DNA from 2 places in the Actinoplanes sp. CA-142083 genome. Region 1 is predicted to be linked to the other one. Evidence: riboswitches for the same ligand, from Rfam matches in the RefSeq annotation. Region 1 holds a riboswitch; the other holds the start of a gene.
What was found. Region 1 has a riboswitch for glycine ahead of ACQPZX_RS22165 (L-serine ammonia-lyase). Riboswitches for the same ligand answer to the same signal wherever they lie in the genome.
Positions count from the first base shown of each region.

Region 2: another riboswitch for glycine. It lies ahead of gcvP (aminomethyl-transferring glycine dehydrogenase); the one in region 1 lies ahead of ACQPZX_RS22165 (L-serine ammonia-lyase).

Region 1 covers NZ_CP192076.1:4,840,961-4,844,367, reverse strand. The annotation lists gene ACQPZX_RS22170 (hypothetical protein) at 1-154, shown strand, start outside; gene ACQPZX_RS22165 (L-serine ammonia-lyase) at 162-1,493, opposite strand; glycine riboswitch at 1,622-1,716, opposite strand; gene ACQPZX_RS22160 (methyl-accepting chemotaxis protein) at 1,885-3,407, shown strand, end outside.
Region 2 covers NZ_CP192076.1:5,307,806-5,311,212, forward strand. The annotation lists gene mgrA (L-glyceraldehyde 3-phosphate reductase) at 1-871, opposite strand, end outside; glycine riboswitch at 959-1,062, shown strand; gene gcvP (aminomethyl-transferring glycine dehydrogenase) at 1,142-3,407, shown strand, end outside.

The DNA.
Region 1 (3,407 bases):
CGTGGGACGGGGCGGCCGGGTCGGTGTCGTGCTGCGAGCGGGCAACGCCCTGCTGGTCGAGCGGACCGGGGGCCGCTCGCTGGTCGTCACCGTCGACGACGCCGCCACCGGCGCCGCCCTGCTCAACACCCTGGCCGACCGGGCGAGGTCGTGAGCCGTCCTCAGCACTCGACGACGGTGACGGCCAGGCCGCCCAGCGACGTCTCCTTGTACTTGGTCGACATGTCGCGGCCGGTGTCGCGCATCGTGCGGATCGCGGTGTCGAGGCTGACGCGGTGGCTGCCGTCGCCGCGCAGGGCGAGGCGGGCCGCGTTGATGGCCTTGACGCCGGCGATGGCGTTGCGCTCGATGCACGGCACCTGCACGAGGCCGCCGACCGGGTCGCAGGTCAGCCCGAGGCTGTGCTCGAGGGCGATCTCGGCCGCGTTCTCGACCTGCGAGGGCGTACCCCCGAGAACCTCGCACAGACCCGCCGCCGCCATCGCGGCCGCGGAACCCACCTCGCCCTGACACCCGACCTCGGCGCCGGAGATCGAGGCGGCGCCCTTGATGAGGATCCCGACCGCGGCCGCCGTGAGCAGGAAGCGCACCACGCCGTCGTCGCCCGAGCCGGGCACGAAACGCCGGTAGTAGTGCAGCACCGCGGGGATGATGCCGGCCGCGCCGTTCGTCGGGGCGGTCACCACCCGGCCGCCGGCCGCGTTCTCCTCGTTGACCGCGAGGGCGTAGAGGTTCACCCAGTCGATCACGTGCAGGGGATCGTCCGCGTCGGGCCGTACGACCAGATCACGCCACAGAGCCGGCGCCCGGCGACGGACCTCGAGCCCACCCGGCAGGATGCCCTCGGCCTGCAGGCCGCGCTCGACGCAGCCGCGCATCACCCGCCAGATCCGCAGAAGCCCCTCGCGGATCTCCTCGTCGGTACGCCACGCCCGCTCGTTCACCCGCATGATTCCGGAAATGTCGGTTTGGTGCGACGAGCACAATGCGAGCAGCTCATCGCCGGAAGAGAACGGCAACGGCAAAGCGGTCAGATCGGTAGCGAGCCCCTCCCCTTCCTCCACGACAAATCCGCCACCCACGGAATAGAAAGTGCGTTCCGCCAGAAGGACCCCGTCAGCCGTCCAAGCCGTGAAAGTCATCCCATTCGGGTGGAAAGGCAGACTCCGCCGCCCATCAAGGAGCACTTCGACCGGAACCGCTCGCTCGCCGGCCAGCAACACGTTCCCGCTCGCCTGAATTGCCGCGACCCGGGCCGCGACCGTGGAGGTGTCGACGGTCGCCGGGTCCTCGCCCTCGAGCCCGAGCAACACCGCGGCATCCGAGTGATGGCCGCGCCCGGTCGCTCCCAGAGAGCCGAGAAGCTCCACGCGGAGACGGCCCGCCTTGGGCACCTCGGCGGCGAAACGGCGGGCGGCCCGCATCGGCCCCACGGTGTGCGAGGACGACGGGCCGATCCCGATGGAGTAGAGGTCGAAGGCGCTGACCGGCACGAAAGGCTCCCCTGTCGAGGGTGGCCTCCCCGCTCTGTCATGGGTACCTGAGAGCTTCACCGCCTCTGGTTCGAGGCGGTTTGCACCGTGGGTGCGGGACCACGTCGTCCCGGCTTTCCAGAGGCGCCTGCCATGCGGCGGTATCGGGGCCTGAGAGATTCCCGGGGAGGGTTTGCTCCTTCGGCGCCCCGGTGGCGGCCGGGGACTCTCCCGCCGTGGTTCGTACGGCGCGATCTTCGGTTGTGCTCCCGAGGGTACAGCCGCCGGCGCGCGCGTCAACCCGCTCAGTCCGGCGCGGAGGCTGCCGAAAGGGGAAAAGGAGGCGAACATGACATTTGTACGACGACTGCGGCTCGGCGCGCGCCTTGGGGCATGTTTCGCCGTCGTCCTGGTGCTGCTCGGCGTGGTGGTGGCGATCGCCGTGGTCGCCCTGCAGCGCCAGTCCGACTCGACCGCCAAGGTGCGCGACCTGCAGGTGCTGCGCAAACAGGTCGACGAGCAGAAGTACTACGACGCGGACATCTCGGGCTGGCAGCTCGCGTACGCCTGGGACGTCTACCGCCTGAACCCGCAGAAGGCGGTCGACCCGAAGTCGGACAACCGGGCCGGCTACCTGGCCGACGTCGAGCTGCTCAAGACGCTGCTCGACGAGACCCGCACCGACCTGATGACCGGCGAGGAGAAGACCATCTTCGCCGACCTCCAGCAGCAGTGGGTGTCGTACTTCGACTACGACGACCAGATCTCCGGCGCGTTCGGGAAGGGCCAGGTCGAGCAGGGCAACGCGCTGATCCTCGGGCCGAGCTACGAGATCTACTACAAGATCGTCGAGGGCACGAACAAGCTGGTCACGTCCGTCGCGACCCGGGCCGAGGCGACCACCCGGTCGGCCCAGAGCTCGGCGGCGGCCGCCCGCGACGCCACGCTGATCGCCTTCGCGGTGGCCGTGATCGCCGCGATCCTGCTCACCGCGGTCGTCACCCGCAGCGTGGTGCGGCCCGCCGGCCGCGTCATGGTCGCGCTGCGGAGCATCGCTTCCGGCGATTTGGGCGTACGCCTGAACGACAGCGGAAGCGACGAGTTGTCGGACATGGCTCGTGCCGTCGACACGGCGGCCGAGGGCGTGCGCGCCACGATCGTCGAGATCAGCGACGACGCCCGCGACCTGGCCGTCGCCGCGGACACCATGTACCGGGTCAGCGGCCAGATCGACGGCGCGGTCAACACCGCCTACTCCGAGGCGGACCGCGTCGCCGGGACCGCGGGCGGCGTCTCCGGGAACGTGCAGACCGTCGCCGCCGGCGCCGAGCAGATGGGCGCCTCGATCTCCGAGATCTCCCGCAACGCGGCCGACGCGGCCGGGGTCGCCTCCGGCGCGGTCACCGCCGCCCGCGACACCAGCGCCACCATCAACCGGCTCGGCGAGTCGTCGGAGCAGATCGGCGCGGTCGTCACCACGATCCAGGCGATCGCCGCGCAGACCAACCTCCTCGCGCTCAACGCGACCATCGAGGCGGCCCGCGCCGGCGAGCTGGGCAAGGGCTTCGCGGTGGTGGCCAGCGAGGTGAAGGACCTGGCGCAGGAGACGGCCCGGGCCACCGAGGAGATCGCCCAGCGGATCCAGTCGATCCAGCACGAGACCGGCGAGGCGGTCACCGCGATCGACGGGATCAGCCAGATCATCCAGCAGATCAGCGACTACCAGACGACGATCGCCTCCGCGGTCGAGCAGCAGAGCGCGACCACGGCCGAGATGAACCGCGGCGTCACCGAGGCGGCCGACGGCGCGAGCGCCATCGCACAGGGCATCTCCTCGGTGGCGCAGTCCACCGCGAGCAGCCGGGACGCGGTCGGCGAGGCGACCCGCGCGGCCGGCGACATGCACGCCCTGGCGGCCCGCCTGCGCACGGCGGT
Region 2 (3,407 bases), 470 kb from region 1:
GCTCGACGCTGCTCGCGCCGATGATGAGGCTGGTCATCCGCTCGTCGCGCAGCGCCCACGCCAGGGCCATCTGCGCCAGGGACTGGCCGCGGCGCTTGGCGATGTCGTTGAGCGAGTGGATGCGGGCCATCGTCTTGTTGTCGAGGTCGCTCTCGTTGAGGAAGACGCTGGTGCGCACCCGCGAGTCGTCCGGCACCCCGCCCAGGTAGCGGTCGGTGAGCAGGCCCTGCTGCAGCGGGCTGTAGGCGATGCAGCCGGCGCCGGCCTCCTCCAGGGTGTCGAGCAGGTTGTCGCGCTCGATCCAGCGGTTCAGGATCGAGTACGACGGCTGGTGGATCAGCAGCGGCGTGCCCAGCTCGCGCAGGATCGCGGCGATGCGGGCGGTCTGCTCCGCGTTGTAGTTGCTGATGCCGGCGTACAGCGCCTTGCCGGCGCGGACCACGGCGTCCAGCGCGGAGGCGGTCTCCTCGAGCGGGGTGTCCGGGTCGGGCCGGTGGTGGTAGAAGATGTCGACGTAGTCGAGGCCGAGCCGCTTCAGCGACTGGTCGAGGGAGCTGACCAGGTATTTCCGGCTGCCCCACTCGCCGTAGGGGCCTTCCCACATGTGGTAGCCGGCCTTGGTCGAGATGATGATCTCGTCGCGGTAAGGCTTGAGGTCGCTTTTCAACAGCCGGCCGAAGTTGCTCTCCGCGCTGCCCGGCGGGGGACCGTAGTTGTTGGCGAGGTCGAAGTGCGTGACGCCCAGGTCGAAGGCGCGGCGGACGATGTCGCGCTGCCGGTCGAGCGGGCGGCCGTCGCCGAAGTTGTGCCACAGGCCGAGCGAGACCGCCGGCAGTTTGAGGCCGCTGCGGCCGGTCCGCCGGTAAGTCATGGAGTCGTAGCGGGTGTCCGCGGGGGTGTAGGTCACATGCACACCCTAGGGATACGCGGTTGAAACGTGATCACTGGTAGCTTGGTCGGCAGCCACGCGGGAGAGTTCACGGGCTTTTCTTAAAGCCTTGGTGGCGCCGAAGGGGCAAATCCTCCCCGGAACCTCTCAGGCAAACGGACCGCGTGGGCAAGCGACTCTGAAGTACCCGTGTGGGTATGACAGAGGGGGAGGCCGCATTGTCGACCTCCCGCTTCGCTAGGAGCCGCCGTCATGACGTTCGCAGCCCGGCACATCGGCCCGGACCCCGACGAGCAGACCCACATGCTCAAGACCATCGGCTATCCGTCGCTGGACGCGCTGATGGACGCCGCCATCCCGGAGGTGATCCGGTGGCACGGCGAGCTCGACCTGCCCCCGGCCGCCTCCGAGGAGGAGACGATCGCCGAGCTGCGGTCGATCGCGGCGAAGAACACGGTGGCGACCCCGATGATCGGGCTCGGCTACCACGGCACCTTCACCCCCGCGGTGATCAAGCGGAACGTGCTGGAGAACCCGGCCTGGTACACGGCCTACACGCCGTACCAGCCGGAGATCAGCCAGGGCCGGCTCGAGGCGCTGCTCAACTTCCAGACCATGGTCACCGACCTCACCGGGCTGACCACGGCCAACGCCTCGATGCTCGACGAGGGCACCGCGGTCGCCGAGGCGATGACTTTGGCGCGACGAGCTTCAAAATCCAAGTCTTCCGTGTACGTCGTGGACGCCGACACGCTTCCGCAGACGCTGGCCGTGCTGCGCACTCGGGCCGAGCCGCTCGGGATCACGCTCGAGCTGGTGGACCTGGACGGCGACTCGCCGTTGCCGGCGGAATATTTCGGACTTCACTTGCAGTACCCGGGTGTTTCCGGCGCGGTTCGGGACCACTCGGCGTTGATCTCCGCCGCCCACTCCGTCGGTGCGCTGGTCACGGTGGCGGCCGACCTGCTGGCGCTGACGCTGCTGCGGGCGCCGGGGGAGATCGGGGCCGACATCGCGGCCGGGACCACGCAGCGCTTCGGGGTGCCGCTCGGCTTCGGCGGGCCGCACGCCGGCTACCTCGCGGTGCGGGCCGGGCTGGAGCGGTCGCTTCCCGGAAGACTCGTGGGTGTGTCCAAGGACGCGGACGGCGCTCCCGCGTACCGGCTGGCCCTGCAGACCCGCGAGCAGCACATCCGGCGGGAGAAGGCGACCAGCAACATCTGTACGGCTCAGGTGCTGCTCGCCGTGATGGCCAGCATGTACGCCGTGTACCACGGGCCGGACGGGCTTCGGCGGATCGCCAAACGCGTACACGATCATGCTTTGACCCTGGCCGGCAGCCTTGCCGCCGGTGGCGTCGAGGTCGCTCACGACGCCTTCTTCGACACGGTGACGGCCGTCGTCCCCGGGCGAGCTTTTGAGATCGTGGAGGCCGCCGCGGCTTCGGGGATCGACCTGCGGCTGGTCTCCTCGGACCGGGTGTCGATCTCCTGCGACGAGACGACGACCCCTTCGCACATCGCGGGCGTGCTGTCGGCCTTCGGAGTGCCGGTGTCGGCCCCGGCCGCGTGCGGCGCCGTGCCGCTGGGCCGGACCAGCACCTACCTGACCCACCCGGTGTTCAACACCCACCACTCCGAGACGAGCATGCTGCGCTACCTGCGCAAGCTCTCCGACCGCGACTACGCGCTCGACCGGGGCATGATCCCGCTCGGCTCGTGCACGATGAAGCTCAATGCCACCACCGAGATGGAAGCGGTGACCTGGCCCGCTTTCGCCGACATCCACCCGTACGCCCCGGCGTCGCAGACGGTCGGCTACGAGCACCTGGTCAGCCAGCTCGAGACCTGGCTGGCGGAGATCACCGGGTACGACGCGGTCAGCGTGCAGCCCAACGCCGGCTCGCAGGGTGAGCTGGCCGGCCTGCTCGCCATCCGCGGCTACCACCGCTCCCGCGGCGAGGCGCACCGCGACGTGTGCCTGATCCCGTCCAGCGCGCACGGCACCAATGCGGCCAGCGCGGTCATGGCCGGCATGCGGGTGGTGGTCGTGGCCTGCGACGACCTCGGCAACGTGGACATGTCGGACCTTTCTCTTAAAATCGAAACGCACGCCGCTTCGCTCGCCGCGATCATGGTGACCTACCCGTCGACCCACGGCGTCTACGAGACGTCGATCGCCGACCTGTGCGCCCAGGTGCACGAGGCCGGCGGCCAGGTCTACGTCGACGGCGCGAACCTCAACGCGCTGGTCGGATACTCCCGGCCCGGCAAGTTCGGCGCCGACGTGTCCCACCTGAACCTGCACAAGACCTTCTGCATCCCGCACGGCGGCGGCGGTCCCGGCGTCGGCCCGGTGGCGGTGCGCGCGCACCTGTCGGCGTTCCTGCCGGGGAACCCGCTGCTGCCCGGCGAGCACCACGCGGTGTCGGCGGCCCCGCACGGCTCGGCCGGGATCCTGCCGATCTCGTGGGCCTACCTGCGGATGATGGGCCCCGACGGCCTCGCCGCGGCGACCG